DNA from 4 places in the Cellulomonas sp. NEAU-ZC6 genome. Region 3 is predicted to be linked to each of the others. Evidence: predicted binding sites of a transcription regulator. Region 3 holds the regulator's gene; each other region holds the start of a gene.
The links. Region 3 encodes HrcA, which represses chaperone genes, less so after heat shock. Its sites were predicted from a motif close to TTNGCACTCGNNNNNNNCGAGTGCNAA; they were not measured.
Positions count from the first base shown of each region.

Region 1: the regulator HrcA is predicted to act here: its motif matches at 1,954-1,980, upstream of groES (co-chaperone GroES).
Region 2: the regulator HrcA is predicted to act here: its motif matches at 1,835-1,861, upstream of groL (chaperonin GroEL).
Region 4: the regulator HrcA is predicted to act here: its motif matches at 2,740-2,766, upstream of AC1050_RS18785 (Hsp20/alpha crystallin family protein).

Region 1 covers NZ_JBXFYH010000002.1:520,925-525,174, forward strand. The annotation lists gene AC1050_RS12550 (malonic semialdehyde reductase) at 1-186, opposite strand, end outside; gene tsaD (tRNA (adenosine(37)-N6)-threonylcarbamoyltransferase complex transferase subunit TsaD) at 290-1,348, shown strand; gene groES (co-chaperone GroES) at 1,512-1,808, opposite strand; gene AC1050_RS12565 (THUMP-like domain-containing protein) at 2,020-3,225, shown strand; gene AC1050_RS12570 (glutamate--cysteine ligase) at 3,222-4,250, shown strand, end outside.
Region 2 covers NZ_JBXFYH010000001.1:1,953,819-1,958,068, forward strand. The annotation lists gene groL (chaperonin GroEL) at 44-1,672, opposite strand; gene AC1050_RS09020 (glycoside hydrolase family 15 protein) at 1,902-3,188, shown strand; gene AC1050_RS09025 (cold-shock protein) at 3,237-3,440, opposite strand; gene AC1050_RS09030 (LytR C-terminal domain-containing protein) at 3,563-4,210, opposite strand.
Region 3 covers NZ_JBXFYH010000001.1:1,145,377-1,149,626, forward strand. The annotation lists gene dnaJ (molecular chaperone DnaJ) at 1-1,132, opposite strand, end outside; gene hrcA (heat-inducible transcriptional repressor HrcA) at 1,227-2,261, opposite strand; gene AC1050_RS05335 (MFS transporter) at 2,317-3,816, opposite strand; gene AC1050_RS05340 (DUF3097 domain-containing protein) at 3,866-4,250, shown strand, end outside.
Region 4 covers NZ_JBXFYH010000005.1:240,194-244,443, forward strand. The annotation lists gene metE (5-methyltetrahydropteroyltriglutamate--homocysteine S-methyltransferase) at 1-2,118, shown strand, start outside; gene AC1050_RS18785 (Hsp20/alpha crystallin family protein) at 2,185-2,640, opposite strand; gene AC1050_RS18790 ((deoxy)nucleoside triphosphate pyrophosphohydrolase) at 2,807-3,244, opposite strand; gene AC1050_RS18795 (YeiH family protein) at 3,274-4,250, opposite strand, start outside.

The sequences.
Region 1 (4,250 bases), on a different contig from region 3:
CGGCAGCGAGTTGAGCGCGGTCGGGCCCCAGCGGACGACGTCCCAGACCGCGCGGATCTGGTCGTCGGTGACCTCGCCGTCGGTGAAGGAGTTCACGGTGCGGGCGTCCCGGAAGACCAGGTCGACGACCTCCTGCGGCACGCGCGGCTCGGTCCGGTCCGGGGTGGTGACGGTGTCGGTGCTCATGGTCGGTTGAATGCACAACCAAGCCGGGGCATTCCGGATACCTGCATGAACCAGGTCACACCGTGCCGCATCAGGTACCGCGCCGCGACCTAGGATGTGCGCCATGTCTGATGCGCCGCTCGTCCTGGGGATCGAGACGTCCTGCGACGAGACCGGGGTCGCCCTGGTCCGCGCCCACCCCGACCGCAGCGAGCTGCTGGTCGACGCGGTCGCGTCGTCCATGGACGAGCACGCGCGGTTCGGCGGGATCATCCCGGAGATCGCCTCCCGCGCCCACCTCGAGGCGATGATCCCGACCGTCGAGCGCGCGCTGGCCGACGCGGGCGTCACGCTGGCGGACGTCGACGCCGTCGCCGTGACCGCCGGGCCGGGCCTGGTCGGCTCGCTGACCGTCGGCACGGCCGCCGCGAAGGCCCTGGCGTACGGGCTCGACGTGCCGCTGTACGGCGTGAACCACGTCATCGGGCACGCGGCCGTCGACGAGCTGGTGCACGGGCTGTTCCCCGAGCGCGTCATGGCGCTGGTGGTCTCCGGCGGGCACTCCAGCCTGCTGCTGATCGACGACGTCGTGACGGGCGTGCACGAGCTCGGCTCGACGCTGGACGACGCCGCCGGCGAGGCGTTCGACAAGGTCGGCCGGCTGCTCGGCCTGCCCTACCCGGGCGGCCCGCACATCGACCGGCTGGCGCGCGCCGGGGACCCGACGGCGATCCGGTTCCCGCGCGGGCTCACCGCCGCCAAGGACCAGGCGAAGCACGCGTACGACTTCTCCTTCTCCGGGTTGAAGACCGCCGTGGCGCGCTGGGTCGAGGCGCGGCAGGACGCGGGGGAGGAGATCCCGCTCGAGGACGTCTCGGCCTCGTTCGCCGCCGCCGTGGCCGACGTGCTCACGGCGAAGACCATCGCCGCGTGCCGCACGCACGGCGTCGACACGCTCGTGGTCGGCGGCGGGTTCTCCGCCAACTCGCAGCTGCGGGACGTGGCCGCCGAGCGGTGCGCCGCGGCCGGCATCGACCTGCGGATCCCGCCGATCCGGTACTGCACCGACAACGGCGCGATGATCGCGGCGCTCGGCGCGGCCGTGGTGCGGCGCGGGCTGCCGGCCTCGGACTTCGGCATCGGCGTCGACTCCACCATGCCGCTGGAGACCGTCACCGTCTGACCGGCGGCCCCGGCCGGGCGGGCGACGCGCGTCCGCTCCGCCGGCCGGCAGCAGGCCCCCGACGGCACCGGGCCCCAACGGCACCGGGCCCCCAACGGCACGAGGCCCTCTCCGCGGACGGAGAGGGCCTCGTGGACGCCGGCTCGAATGGCCGGCGGGGGTGTCACTTGGTGACGACCGCCAGGATGTCGCGCGCGGAGAGGATGAGGTACTCCTCGCCGTCGTACTTGACCTCGGTGCCGCCGTACTTGCTGTAGATGACCTTGTCACCGACCGCCACGTCCAGCGGGACGCGGTTGCCGTTGTCGTCGATGCGACCCGGGCCCACGGCCAGGACCTCGCCCTCCTGGGGCTTCTCCTTGGCGCTGTCCGGGATGACCAGACCGGAAGCCGTCGTCTGCTCCGCCTCGAGCGTCTTGACGACGATGCGGTCCTCGAGCGGCTTGATGGAGACCGACACAGCGGACCTCCCCTTCGCGTGTGAGTGCTGCCTGATGTCGTTGTCGCACCGTGGTCACGGCCGGCCGTCGTCGCGGGTGCCGGCGACCGTGCGGTGCGGTTGGCACTCCCCGGAGAGGAGTGCCAACCAGCACTCTAGGAAGCCGTTAGCACTCGGTCAAGGCGAGTGCCAGCACCCGCGGGCCCCCTCGCGCCCGTGCGAGGATCGCGGGATGGATGCGTCCGGCCTCGCCAAGCTGCTCAGCCCCGAGGGCTGGAACCTGCTGTCCAGCCTCCCGCCGTACGACGAGGGCCAGACGATGGCGCTGTCGGAGCGGCTGCGCAAGGAGGGCTTCGACGCCGACCTGGTGGCCGCCGCGCTCACCCAGTCCCGGCTGCGCGCCAAGGCCCACGCCAAGCTCGGCGAGTTCGCCGACGGCATGCTGTTCACGCCCGCGGGCCTGGAGCAGGCGACGCGGCTGGTCGTCGCCGCGCGGCACTCGCGCCGCTACGTCAGCGCGGGCGTGCAGCACGTCGCGGACTTGACGTCCGGGCTCGGGGCGGACGCGATGGCGTTCGCGGCGATGGGGCTGCGGGTGCTGGCCGTGGACGCCGACGAGACGACCGCCGCGCTGGCCACGGTGAACCTGCGCGCCTTCCCCGAGGCCGTCGTGCGGCACGGGGACGGGCTCGCCGTCGACCTGGCGGCCGAGGGCGTCGACGGCGTGTACGCCGACCCCGCGCGGCGCACCTCCGGCGGCAGCCGGGTGTTCGACCCCGCCGCGTACTCCCCGCCGCTCGACGCCGTGCTCGCGCTGCGCGAGCGGGTGCCGGCGCTGGGGCTCAAGCTCGGCCCGGGCGTCCCGCACAGCGCGCTGCCCGCGGACGCCGAGGCGCAGTGGGTGTCGGTCGACGGCGACGTCGTCGAGCTCGGGCTGTGGTTCGGCCCGCTCGCCCCCGAGGGTCCCGGCCGGTCGGCGCTGCTGCTCGGGGGCGCCGGCGGTGCCGCGGTGCTGCGGGCCGGGGACGCGGAGGAGCACGCGCACCCGCCCGTCGGCGCGGTCGGCGCGTACCTGTACGAGCCCGACGGTGCCGTGATCCGTGCCGGCCTGGTGGCCGAGGCGGCCGCCGAGGTGCAGGGTCGGCTCGTGGACCGCACCATCGCCTACGTGACCTCCGACGCGCTGCACGCGACGCCGTACGCGACGGCCTACCGCGTGCTCGACCAGCTGCCGTTCGGCCTCAAGCGCCTGCGCTCCTACCTGCGCGAGCGCGGGGTCGGCTCGCTCACGATCAAGAAGCGCGGCACCGCGGTGGTCCCGGAGCAGCTGCGCCGGCAGCTCGACCTCAAGGGCTCCGCCGCGGCGACCGTGGTGCTCACGCGCGTGGCGGGCCAGCAGCAGGTACTGGTGGTCGAGCCGGTCGGCGGCGTCGCGTGACCACGCCGGCCCGGCTCCCGTTCGCCAGCTCCGAGCGGTCCACCGTCGGCCTGGAGTGGGAGCTCGCGCTGGTCGACGCCGACTCCGGCGACCTGCGCCAGGTGGCGAGCACCGTGCTGGACGCCGTGCGGCCGCCCGGCGGCGGGGAGCACCCGGCCATCCGGCAGGAGCTGCTGCTGAACACCGTCGAGGTGGTCTCCGGCGTCTGCCGGACCGTCGGCGAGGCCGGGGCCGACCTGCAGCGCGCGATCGACGAGGTCCGCACCGTCACCGACCCGCTGCGCGTCGAGCTGATGAGCGCGGGCACCCACCCGTTCGCCCGCTGGACCCAGCAGAAGGTCACCGACAAGGAGCGGTACGCCACCCTGATCGACCGGACGCAGTGGTGGGGCCGGCAGATGCTGATCTACGGCGTGCACGTGCACGTCGGCATCGAGGACCGCGCCAAGGTGCTGCCGATCTCCCGGGCGCTGCTGACCTGCTTCGCGCACCTGCAGTCGCTGTCCGCGTCCAGCCCGTTCTGGGGCGGCAAGGACACCGGCTACGCGTCGAACCGGGCCCTGATGTTCCAGCAGCTGCCGACCGCCGGGCTGCCGTTCCAGTTCGAGCGCTGGGAGGAGCTGGAGGCCTACGTCGGCGACATGCTGCACACCGGCGTGATCGACGCGTTCGACGAGGTGCGCTGGGACGTCCGGCCGTCACCGCGGTTCGGCACGATCGAGACGCGGATCTGCGACGGGTCGCCCAGCCTGCTCGAGGTGACGGCGATGGCGGCGCTCACGCACTGCCTCGTCGAGCACTTCTCCACGCTGCTGGACCGGGGCGAGCCGCTGCCGACCATGCCGCCGTGGTTCGTGCAGGAGAACAAGTGGCGCTCCGCCCGCTACGGGATGGACGCGATCATCATCACGGACGCGGCCGGCGACGAGGAGCTCGTGACCGACGCGGTCGCCCGGCTGCTGGTGGACCTGGAGCCCGTCGCGGAGCGGCTGGCCTGCTCCGCCGAGCTCGACGCCGTGCGCGTC
Region 2 (4,250 bases), 810 kb from region 3:
TCGCGTGCGGTGCGGGGCGCTCAGCGTCCCGCGCGCGGCCGGATCAGAAGTCCATGCCGCCCATGCCGCCGTCGCCACCCGGCATCGCCGGGGCAGCCTTCTCGGGCTTGTCGGCGACGACCGCCTCCGTGGTGAGGAACAGCGCCGCGATGGACGACGCGTTCTGCAGCGCGGAGCGGGTGACCTTGACCGGGTCGTTGACGCCGGCGGCCAGCAGGTCCTCGTACACGCCGGTCGCGGCGTTCAGGCCGGAGCCCGCGGGGAGGTTGCGGACCTTCTCCGCCACGACGCCGCCCTCGAGGCCGGCGTTGATGGCGATCTGCTTCAGCGGCGCGTCGATCGCGATGCGCACGATCTGCGCACCGGTCGCCTCGTCACCCTCGAGCTCGAGCGTGGCGAACGCCTTCTCGCCGGCCTGGATGAGCGCGACGCCACCACCGGCGACGATGCCCTCCTCGACGGCGGCCTTGGCGTTGCGCACCGCGTCCTCGATGCGGTGCTTGCGCTCCTTGAGCTCGACCTCGGTCGCCGCGCCGGCCTTGATGACGGCCACGCCGCCGGCCAGCTTCGCGAGGCGCTCCTGGAGCTTCTCGCGGTCGTAGTCCGAGTCCGAGTTCTCGATCTCGGCGCGGATCTGGTTGACCCGACCGGCGATCTGGCCGGCGTCGCCGGAGCCCTCGACGATGGTGGTCTCGTCCTTGGTGACGACGATCTTGCGCGCCTGGCCGAGGACCTCGAGGCCCACGGTGTCGAGCTTCAGACCGACGGTCTCGGACACGACCTGGCCACCGGTGAGGATCGCCATGTCCTGCAGCATCGCCTTGCGGCGGTCGCCGAAGCCGGGCGCCTTGACGGAGACCGACTTGAAGGTGCCGCGGATCTTGTTGACGACGAGCGTGGCCAGGGCCTCGCCCTCGACGTCCTCGGCGACGATGAACAGCGGCTTGCCGGACTGGATGACCTTCTCCAGCAGCGGCAGCAGGTCCTTGACGTTCGAGATCTTCGACTCGACGAGCAGCACGTAGGCGTCCTCGAGGACGGCCTCCTGGCGCTCCGGGTCGGTCACGAAGTACGCCGACAGGAAGCCCTTGTCGAAGCGCATGCCCTCCGTGAGCTCGAGCTCCAGGCCGAGGGCGTTGGACTCCTCGACCGTGATCACGCCCTCCTTGCCGACCTTGTCCAGCGCCTCGGCGATGAGCTCGCCGATCGCCGTGTCGCCGGCGGAGATCGACGCGGTCGCGGCGATCTGCTCCTTGGTCTCGATCTCCTTCGCCTGCTCCAGCAGGGCGGCGGTGACGGCCTCGACGGCCTTCTCGATGCCGCGCTTGAGGGCGATGGGGTTGGCGCCGGCGGCGACGTTGCGCAGGCCCTCGCGCACGAGCGCCTGGGCGAGCACGGTGGCGGTGGTGGTGCCGTCACCCGCGACGTCGTCCGTCTTCTTGGCGACCTCCTTGACGAGCTCCGCGCCGATCTTCTCGAAGGGGTCCTCGAGCTCGATCTCCTTGGCGATGGAGACACCGTCGTTGGTGATCGTGGGGGCGCCCCACTTCTTGTCCAGGACGACGTTGCGGCCCTTGGGGCCCAGGGTGACCTTGACGGTGTCGGCGAGGACGTTGAGTCCACGCTCGATGCCGCGGCGGGCCTCCTCGTTGAAGGCAATGATCTTGGCCATGGGGCTATCGATCCTTCACTGTGGCTCGTGGTTCGGCCGGTCGGTGCCCGCGACGGACGGCCGCGCCGCTGCGACGGTCATGTCCCGTCGTGCGGCGGACCTCACCGGGTCGGCCTCGCTTCTCATTCTGTCACTCTCGACCCGAGAGTGCTAAGTCCATGGTTAGCACTCGACCCCCGTGAGTGCAAGGCGCTCCCCTCACCGCGAACGGGCCGATAGCCTGCCCGGCATGCCCCGCACCGCCGCCGTCGCCCTGGTGCTCGTCGCGCTCGCCGGGGGCCTGATCGCGTGGGGCGCCACGGGGCCGCGGACGGCGACGGTCGACCTGTACGCCGAGGGCGTGGTCGCGACGCCGGACGGGCCGCGCTCCGTGCCCGCCGGCGAGGTGCCCGAGCTGCACCCCGGCAGCCGGGTGCCGGTGGACGACGGCGGCACCGCCGACGAGGCGCTCGCCGCCGAGCAGCGCGACTGGCTCGCCGCCGGGGTGGTGCCGGGGGCCGACGGCCCGTACGCGGACATGGTCACGGACGCCCTGCTCGACCTGCGGACCCTGGTCCTGGACGACGGCGCGGCCGTCGCCGCCTGGACCCCGCACTGGCGGTACGTCTGGCCGCGGGACGCCTCGTTCGTCGCGGTCGCGCTGGCCCGCACCGGGCACGTCGAGGACGCGCTGGAGGTCCTCGGGTTCCTGGCGGACGTGCAGGCGGCGGACGGCTCGTTCCAGGCGCGGTACCTGCCCGACGGCTCGGGCGACGTGCCGGACGACCGCGAGGCGCAGACCGACGGGACGGGCTGGGTGCTGTGGGCCGCCGGCCAGGTCGTGGCCGCCGCGCCCGCCGACGCGCGGGCGGCGACCGCCGAGCGGCTCGCCCCGCTGGTGCGGCGGGCGGCCGCGTCGGCGGTCGGGCTCGTCGCCGACGACGACCTGCCGGCGGCCTCGCCCGACTACTGGGAGCGCCCCGAGCGCGAGCTGACGCTGGGCACGGTCGCCCCGCTGCTGGCCGGGCTGGAGGCGGCCGGCGGCGTGCTGACGCTGCTGGGCGACGACGAGGCCGCGGCGGAGGCGCGGGACGCGGCGGTGCGCACGCGCGGGGCGGTGGAGCGCGAGTTCGGCGACGCGACCGCGTACGGCCGGTACGCCGACGGCGCGCTGCCGGACGCGGCGAGCGCGTTCACCCTGCCGCCGTTCCAGCCGGCACCGCTCGCCGGGGCGCCCGAGGCGTGGCTCGCGTCCGCCGACGCGATGGCCCGGCCCGCAGGCGGGCTCGCGCCGGGCGCGGGCTGGAAGCAGGACGGCATCTCCTGGACGCCGCAGACGTCGCTGTACGCCCTGACCGCGGCCGCGAACGGCTACGACGCCGAGGCCCGCGAGCGGCTGGACTGGCTGGACGCGCACCGGACCGCGATGGGGGCGCTGCCGGAGAAGGTGCTCGCGGACGGGTCCCCGGCGGCCGTGGCCCCGCTCGCCTGGACGGCCGCGTGCGTGGTGCTGGCGGTCACCGAGCTCGAGGGCTGAGGGCCGGCCCGGGCCGCGGCCGGCGTCGGCCGCGGTCCCGCCCGGGTGTCAGAGGGGGCGGACCTGCTCCGCCTGCGGGCCCTTGGTGCCCTGGCCGAGCTCGAACTCGACCGACTGCCCCTCCTCGAGGCTGCGGTACCCGTTCGTCTGGATCGCGCTGAAGTGGACGAACAGGTCCTGGCCGCCGTCGGCCGGGGTGATGAACCCGTAGCCCTTCTCGGCGTTGAACCACTTGACGGTGCCCTGCGACATGCGGCGCTCCTGGGGACGGCGTGATCGGTCGCCGTCGGTGCCCGTGGTCCCCCCGGGTGGCCGGAGGGCGGTCACCGCGACGCGGCCGAGACTAGCCGGGGCCGTCCCACCTGCGGAAGGGGTCAGTTCGCGAAGTCGCGCAGGAGGAGGACGACCACCCCGTCGGGTGCCACGTCGGCCGACTCGACGACGTTCGCGATGCCGAGCGTCGTCGCGACCTGCTGGGCGGTCGCGGCCAGGTCGGCGCTGCCGTAGAAGACCGTCGTCGCCGTGCTGCCGCCCGCGTTGCCGTTCCCGGCCGTGACGTCGGTGAAGCCGGCGTCCTCGAGGTCGCCCTGCGCGCCGCCCGCGAGACCGGAGATGTTGGCGGCGTTGAGGACGCGCACGGAGGCGGTGAGGTCGGCGACAGGCGGTGCCGGCTCCTCGACGACCGGGGGCTCCTCGGTCGCGGGCTCCTCGACGGGCGCCTCGCCCGTGCCGTCGTCCTCGCCGGTGCCCTCGGTCGCGGCGGGGTCCCCCGCCGGCGCGCTCGTGGCCGGTGCGCTCGCGACGGGCTCGTCCGAGCCGCCGAAGCCCGGCAGGCGCCCGTCCCAGGACGACGCCCACAGCACGAAGACCACGGTCAGGGCCGGGACCACGACCAGGACGGCGACGAACGGCCACCACTTGCTCCACCAGCTGCGGGGTGCGCGGTGCACGCCGATCGGCACGTCGTGCGCCGGCTCGGCGTCGAACTCGTCCTCCGGGTACCGGTCGCTGCCCTTGGTCACGGCGGACAGGCTACTGGTTGCAGCCGTGCGTCCCGGCCAC
Region 3 (4,250 bases):
GCCCGGAGAGCTTGTCGCGCAGCTTGGCGAACACGCCGCCGCCCGACGCCGACAGCCGCGCGTCGGGACGCTCCTCGCCGCGCAGCACGGCGAGCCGGCGCAGCAGGTCCGTCTGCTCGTCGTCCAGCGAGGTGGGGACCTGGACGTCGACGTGCACGTGCAGGTCGCCGCGGCCGCCGGCGTGCAGGTGGCCGACGCCGAGCCCGCGCAGCGTGACGACCTGGGCCGGCTGCGTGCCGGGGCGCAGGTCGACCTCCTGCGGGCCGTCCAGGGTGTCGAGGGTCAGCACGGTGCCCAGCGCGGCGGCGGTCATCGGGACCGGCAGCGTGCAGTGCAGGTCGTCGCCCTCGCGGATGAACGTGTCGTGCCGGCGCTCGCGCACCTCGAGGTAGATGTCGCCCGCCGGGCCGCCGGCGGGGCCGACCTCGCCCTGCGCGGTGAGCTTGATCCGGGTGCCGGTGTCGACGCCCGCGGGGACGTCGACCTCGAGCGTGCGGCGCGAGCGGACGCGACCCTCGCCGGCGCACTCGGTGCAGGGCTCGGGGATGACGGTGCCGAAGCCGTGGCACGCGGCGCACGGCTGCGAGGTCATGACCTGGCCGAGGAACGACCGGGCCACGCGCTGGACCGTGCCGCGGCCGCCGCAGACGTCGCAGGTGCGCGGCGACGTGCCGGGGCGGCAGCAGGAGCCGTCGCAGGTCGGGCAGACGACGGCGGTCTCGACGGGCACCTCGCGGTGCGTGCCGAAGGTCGCCTCGGCCAGGTCGATGTCCAGGCGGACCAGGGCGTCCTGGCCGCGGCGTGCGCGCGGGATGGGGCCGCGCTGCGCGCCCGCGCCCCCGGCGGCGCCGAAGAACGTCTCGAAGATGTCCTGGAAGCCGAACGCGCCGGCGCCGCCGCCCATGCCGCCCCCGGGGGACGACGGGTCGGCGCCCATGTCGTACATGCGGCGCTTCTCGGGGTTGGACAGCACCTCGTACGCGCGGGAGACGTCCTTGAACCGGTCCTCCGACCCCGCCTCCGCCCCGGCGACGTCCGGGTGCAGCTCGCGCGCGAGCCGGCGGTACGCCTTCTTGATCTGCTCGGGCGTGGCGTCACGGTCGACGCCGAGGACCTCGTAGTAGTCGCTCACTCGTCACTTCCTGTGCGGGTCGGTCGCGCGCGCGTGCGCGGGTCGGTGGTGCCTGCTGAACGTGCACGGGCGCCGTTCGGTGCCCACGGGCCGTTCACCCGGCGAGGATGCGGGACAGGTAGCGGGCGACGGCGCGCACCGTCGCGATGGTCCCGGGGTAGTCCATGCGCAGGGGTCCGACGGAGCCGATCCGGGCGACCGCGGTGCCACCGCCGTCGTCGGGCCCGCCGTACCCGGTGGTCACGAAGCTGGTCTCGAGCAGCCCCTCGTGCTGGGTCTCGCGGCCGATCCGGACGGAGACCGCGGCCTCGTCCTCGGCCATCTCGCCGAGCAGGCGCAGCAGGACGACCTGCTCCTCGAGCGCCTCGAGCACCGGGCTGATGGTGTGCGCGAAGTCGGTCCCGCCGCCGCGCACGAGGTTCGCGGTGCCGGCCAGCACGACGCGCTCCTCGCTCTCGCGGGCCAGCGTGTCCTCCACGACCCCGACCACGGCCCGCACCAGCGGCGCGTCGGCGGGCAGGAAGTCGTCGGCGAGGTCGGCGAGCACGGTCTCGAGCTCGGCGAGGCGGCGGCCCGCGGCGGCGACGTTCAGCCGGGCGCGCAGGCGGTGCACGACGGTCACGTCGAGGGTGTCCGCGAGCTCGAGGGTGCGCTGCTCGACGCGGCCGTGGTCGGTGATGATGACGACCAGCAGGTGCCGCTCGCCGACCGGGACCAGCTCGACGTGCCGCAGCGCGGTGCGGCGCAGCGACGGGTACTGCACGACGGCGACCTGGTGCGTCAGCTGCGCGAGCAGCCGCACCGAGCGGTCGACGACGTCGTCCAGGTCGGCCGCGTCCTCCATGAAGGCCTCGATGGCGCGCCGCTCGGGCGCGGACAGCGGCTTGACGGTCGCGAGCCGGTCGACGAACAGCCGGTAGCCCTTGTCGGTCGGCACCCGGCCGGCGGAGGTGTGCGGCTGCACGATGTAGCCGGACTCCTCCAGCGCCGCCATGTCGTTGCGGATCGTCGCGGGCGACACCCCGAGGGAGTGCCGCTCCACCAGCGCGCGGGAGCCGACCGGCTCACGGGTCGCGACGTAGTCCTCCACGATCGCTCGCAGCACGTCCAGCCTGCGGTCCTCGCTCATCGCCACCTCCCCGACGCCAGCCGCTGCTGGCACTCGCTCCGACCGAGTGCCAATTCTACGCGTCCGCGGGAGCGTTCGCGGCGTCGCGGCGCCGGCCGACCAGGTCCACGACGCCGATCACCAGCGCGACGGACACCAGGACGACCGTGATGAGCAGGGCGCGGCCGGCCGCGGCACCGCCCTCCAGGCCGGACGTCAGCGCCGCGTAGTAGGTGGACAGCGCCACCGCGACGCCCAGCGCGGAGCCGACGCGCTGGCCGACCTGCAGCATGCTGCCGGCGACGCCCGCGCGGTCCAGGGGCACCTTGGCGAGGGTCAGCGTCTGGTTCGGCGCGATCACCAGGCCGCTGCCGGCGCCCGCGACCATCTGCGTCGCCGCCACCACGAACCCGACCGCCGGCGGGTCCACCAGGCGGATGGCGAGATCCGTGCCGATCAGGCCGACGACCACGAACGCCAGGCCCACCACGACGACGGCGCGGCCGTGGCTGCCGACCAGGCGCCCCGACTGCTGCGCGGCCACGGCCGACGCGATGGCGAACGGCATGCCGACCAGCCCGGCCTGCAGCGGGGTGAAGCCGGCGATCTGCTGCAGGTACAGCGTGGTGACCAGGAACACGGCGGTGAACCCCGCGAAGTACGCCATGCCGAGCAGCGCGCCGTTGCGGAAGGACGGCTCGCCGAGCACCCGCGGGTCCAGCACGGCGGCGCCCGTACGGCGCTGGTACCGGCGCTCCCACAGCACGGTCGCGACCGCGAGCACCGCGGCGACGGCCAGCCACCACCAGCGGGCCGGGTCGTCGCCGCCCTCCCCCGTCGTCGTGACGAACGGCACCATCACGGCGGCGGTCGCGAGCGCGATCAGCACCAGGCCCGGCACGTCGAGCCGCGGCCGGCCGCCCGGCCCGGCGATCCCGCGGGGCGCCCCGACCGCCCCGCGCGGCAGGAACCGCACGGCCAGCGGCAGCACCACGGCGATCACCGGGACGTTGACGAAGAACACCCACCGCCAGCCGTGCTCGGCACCGGCCAGCTGGATGATGATCCCGCCGAGCAGCGGGCCGATCGCCGTGGAGACCCCGATGGTCGCGCCGAAGTAGCCGAACGCCTTGCCGCGCTCGTACCCGGTGAACAGCTGCTGGATGGTGCCGACCACCTGCGGGTTCAGCAGCCCCGCGCTCACGCCCTGCAGCAGCCGCATCGCGGCCAGCACCTCGTCGGAGGGGGCCAGCCCGGCGCCCAGGCTGGTCAGCGCGAACCCGGACAGGCCGACCAGGAACAGGCCGCGCCGGCCGCGCGCGTCGCCGAGTCGGCCGGCGGGGACCAGCACCAGGCCGAACGCCAGCGTGTAGCCGGCGACGATCAGCTGCAGCTGGCTCGCTCCGGCGTCCAGGCTCCGCTCGATGGACGGCAGCGCGACGTTCACGATCGACACGTCGAGCATCGTGATGAACCCGATGGCGAGGCAGACGCCGAGCGCCCGCCAGCGGTGCGGGTCGGGCTCGGGGGCGGTGGACCGGTCGGTCGCCGGACGGGGTGCGGGGCTGGACGTCACCGTCGTGTCGTACCACGGCGGCGCGGGGTCGGCACCTAGGCTGCCGCGCGTGACCGACCGTTACGGACCCGACGTCCTCGCCGCCGCCTCCCCCCGCACGCACCGCCGCCCGACCTCGCAGCCGGTCGCGGCCGAGCGCGGCCTGGTGGTCGAGGAGGTCACCACCGGCTGGGTCGGCGCCGTGGTCCGCGTCGAGAAGTCCGGCGGCGAGCACGTCGTCGTCCTCGAGGACCGGCACGGCAAGACGCGCACGTTCCGGCTCGGCCCCGGGTTCTGGGTGGACGGCAAGCCGGTCGAGCTGACCGCCCCGAAGGCCGCCCCGGCGGCGACCGGCCCGAAGCGCACCGCGTCCGGCTCGCTCGCCGCGGCCGACCAGCGCGCCCGGGTCGCCATCGGCAGCCGGATCTGGGTCGAGGGCAAGCACGACGCCGAGC
Region 4 (4,250 bases), on a different contig from region 3:
CACGTGCTCGACGCCGCGGCCGTGCTCGGCGCGGTCCCGGAGCGGTTCGCCGACCTCACCACCGCGGACGGCGGCCTCGACCTGGCCGGCTACTCCACCGTGGCCCGCGGCCGCGGGGACGACCTGCCGCTCGAGATGACCAAGTGGTTCGACTCCAACTACCACTACCTGGTGCCGGAGATCGGGCCGGGCACGGCGTTCCGGTACGCGAGCGACCGCCCGGTCCGCGAGCTGGCCGAGGGCCTGGCGGACGGCGTGCTGACCCGCCCCATCCTGGTCGGCCCGGTCACGTTCCTGGCGCTGGCCAAGGCGACCGAGGACGCGCCGGAGGACTTCCTGCCGATCGACCGCCTGGCAGACGTGCTGCCGGTGTACGCCACCCTGCTGCGCGAGCTGGCGCAGGCCGGGGCCACCTGGGTGCAGCTGGACGAGCCGGCCCTGGTCTCCGACTCGACCGGCGTGCCCGCCGACCGGCTGCTCGCGGCCGCGGCCGAGGCGTACCGCGTGCTCGCCACCGAGCTGCCCGCCGCCGAGCGGCCCGCGATCCTGGTCGCCGCCCCGTACGGCGACCTGCGGGACGCGCTCCCGGTGCTCGCGGGCACCGACGTGGACGGCCTGGCGATCGACCTGGTCCGCGGCACGGCGCCGAGCGCGCCGGTCCCCGGGCTGGAGAGCAAGGTCCTGGTCGGCGGCGTGGTCGACGGGCACAACATCTGGCGCGCCGACCTCGACGCCGCGCTCGGCGCGCTCGAGGGCCTGGAGGGCCTCGGCGCCCGCCAGGTGGCCGTCGGCACGTCCACCTCGCTGTTCCACGTGCCGCACGACGTCGCCGACGAGCAGCAGCTCGACGCGACCCTGCGCTCCTGGCTGGCCTTCGCCGACCAGAAGACCACCGAGGTCGTCACGCTGGCCACCGGGCTGACGGAGGGCCGGGAGGCCGTGCACGCCGAGCTGCTCGCCGCGGCGGACGCCCGCCGGTCCCGCGCGGAAGCCGCGGGCGTCGTCCGCCCCGAGGTGCGCGCGCGCCTGGCGGACCTGCCGGCCGAGGCGTTCCGGCGCGGCGACTTCGCGGACCGCGCGGCCGCCCAGGCCGAGCGGCTGCAGCTGCCCGCCCTGCCGACCACGACCATCGGCTCGTTCCCGCAGACCCCGGAGATCCGGGTCGCGCGCGCGGCGTTCGGCCGGGGCGAGCTGACGGCGGAGCAGTACGAGGAGGAGATGAAGGCGGAGATCCGCCGCGTCGTCGCGCTGCAGGAGGAGATCGGCCTGGACGTGCTGGTGCACGGCGAGCCCGAGCGCAACGACATGGTGCAGTACTTCGCCGAGAACCTGGACGGGTTCGCCGTCACGCACCACGGCTGGGTCCAGTCCTACGGCTCGCGGTGCACCCGCCCGTCGATCCTCTGGGGCGACGTCTCCCGGCCCGCGCCGATCACGGTGCCCTGGACGACGTACACGCAGTCGCTCACGCCGAAGCCGGTCAAGGGCATGCTCACCGGCCCGGTGACGATCCTGGCCTGGTCGTTCGTCCGGGACGACCAGCCCCTGGCCGACACCGCGAACCAGGTCGCGCTGGCGCTGCGGGACGAGATCGCCGACCTGGAGGCCGCCGGCACCGCGATCGTGCAGGTCGACGAGCCCGCGCTGCGCGAGCTGCTCCCCCTGCGGGCCGACCAGCACGAGGCCTACCTGGACTGGTCGGTGGCGTCGTTCCGGCTGGCGACGGCCGGGGTGCGACCGGACACGCAGATCCACACCCACCTCTGCTACTCGGAGTTCGGCGAGATCTTCGGCGCGATCGACGGCCTGGACGCCGACGTCACCTCCATCGAGGCGGCGCGGTCCAAGATGGAGATCCTCGGCGACATCGCCAGCGAGGGCTACCCCCGCGGGATCGGCCCGGGCGTCTGGGACATCCACTCCCCGCGCGTCCCGAGCGAGGCCGAGGTCACCGAGCTGCTCACCGAGGCGGTCCGCGTGATCGACCCCGCGCAGCTCTGGGTGAACCCGGACTGCGGCCTCAAGACCCGCCGGTACGCCGAGGTCACGCCGACGCTCGAGCACGTCCTGGCGGCCACCCGCACCGTCCGCGCGTCGCTGGCGGTCCCCACCGCCTGACGCGCACGTGCCGACGCCCCGGCCCCCGCTCGGGGGACCGGGGCGTCGTGCTGCCGCCGCGCGGGCTCAGGCGGACGCGTGCGCCTCGCGCGACGCGTCCGTGCCCTCGATGGTCGCCGGTGTCCCACCGGTGGTGACCTCGATGCGGCGCGGCCGGGCCTCCTCGGCCACGGGGATGGTGAGCGTCAGGACGCCGTCGGCGTAGGACGCGGCGATGGCGTCCAGGTCCAGCCCGCGCCCGACCGTGAGCTGCCGGGCGTAGGCACCGACGGGGCGCTCCTTGGCGAGCCACTGCACACCGTCCTCGGTGCGGGCGGTCCGCTCGGCGCGGATGGTGAGGGTCCGGTCGTCCACGTTCACGTCGATCGTGCCGGGGTCCGCACCCGGCAGGTCGACGGCCAGGACGTAGTGGTCACCCGCGCGGAACAGGTCCATCGGCATGGTCGCGGCGGCACGCTGCGAGCCGAGCACCTGGTTCATCAGCCGGTCCATCTCCTGGAACGGGTCGAATCGCGTAGCCACAGCCCGTCACCTCCTCGGCGTCTCGGCGGTCCCGGACGGTCCGGGACCGTGCTGCCCCGGTGCGCCGTACGGCCCACCGGAAGGGCTACGAGACATGTTCTAGCACTCTCGACCCGCGAGTGCCAGATCGTTGACCAGGCTGTTCGCCACCAGGTGAACCTGCTGTTCAGACGCGCGCGGCGTCGCCCTCCACGGCCTCGGCGAGCGCCTCGACGATGCGCACGTCGGCGTCCAGCCACGGGACGGACAGCCACTGGCCGCGCGGCAGCCAGCGCAGGGCGTCGTGCTCGACGAGGGGCTCGGGGACCCCCGCGGCGACCTCGGCCAGCCAGAGCCGCATGGTGTACGTGCCGTTCAGCCGCCAGCAGCCGTCGTCCGGGCCGGGCAGCTCGGCGCCCAGCGCGACGCGGACGCCGAGCTCTTCCCGCAGCTCGCGGTGCAGGGCGTGCTCGGCGGTCTCCCCCGGCTCCACCTTGCCGCCGGGGAACTCCCAGCGGCCGGCCAGGCTGACGGGCGACCGGCGGCGTGCGGCGAGCAGCGCGCGCGGGGCGCCGAGGTCGTCCACCAGGGCGGCGGCGACCACGAGGACGGGCGGCGGCTGCATGCGCCGATTCTGCCAGGAGCGCGCCGGGCTCACCCGGCGGCGAGCAGCCCGACGAGGCTCACCGACCCGGCGACCAGGGTGGCGGCCGCGCCCAGCAGCAGGGGCCGGCCACCGGTGCGCAGCAGCCGCCCCAGGTGGATCTGGGTGCCGAGCGCCGTCATCGCCGCCGCGAGCGCCAGGGTCGTCACCGGCTTCACGGCCGGGAGCACCGCGTCGGGCACCAGCCCCAGCGTCCGCACGAGCACGGCCAGCACGAACCCGACCACGAACAGCGGCACGAGCGGCGGCCGGCGCGCCCCGGCGGCCGGCGCCCCCGCCGCCCGGCGGCGCACGACGCCGACACCGGCCACCAGGGGCGCGAGCAGCACCACCCGCGCGAGCTTCGCGACCACGGCGACGGACAGCGCCGCGGCGGACACGGTGCCCGCGGCCGCCACCACCTGCGCGACCTCGTGCACGGACATCCCGGCCCAGAGCCCCGCGGTGCGGTCGGACAGCCCCAGCAGGCCGGACAGCAGGGGCACCGCCACGAGGGCGAGGCTGCCGTACACCGTCACCAGCGCGACCGCGGTCGCGACCTCGTCCTCGTCGGCGTCCGCGACCGGGCTCATCGCGGCGACCGCGGCGGCGCCGCAGATCGAGAACCCGCTCGCGACCAGCAGCGTGAGCCGGGGTGCCACGCCCAGCCGGGGGCCCAGCCAGAGGGTGGCGGCGAACGTCGCCGCCACCGTCGCCAGCAGCACCAGCACCTCCCGCAGGCCGAGGCCGAGCAGGTCGCCGAGCGACAGCTGCAGGCCGAGCAGGACCACCCCGAGGCGCAGCACCCGCCGGCCGGTCCACGCGAGCCCGGGCTCGAGCACGGCCGGCAGCAGGCCCGCGGACCGGGCGGCGGCGCCGAGGACGATCGCGACGAGCAGGCCGGGCAGCACCGGGACCAGCGCGGTCAGACCGAGGCACGCCGCGCCCACGAGCAGCGCGGCGACCAGGCCGGGCAGGATCGTGCGGT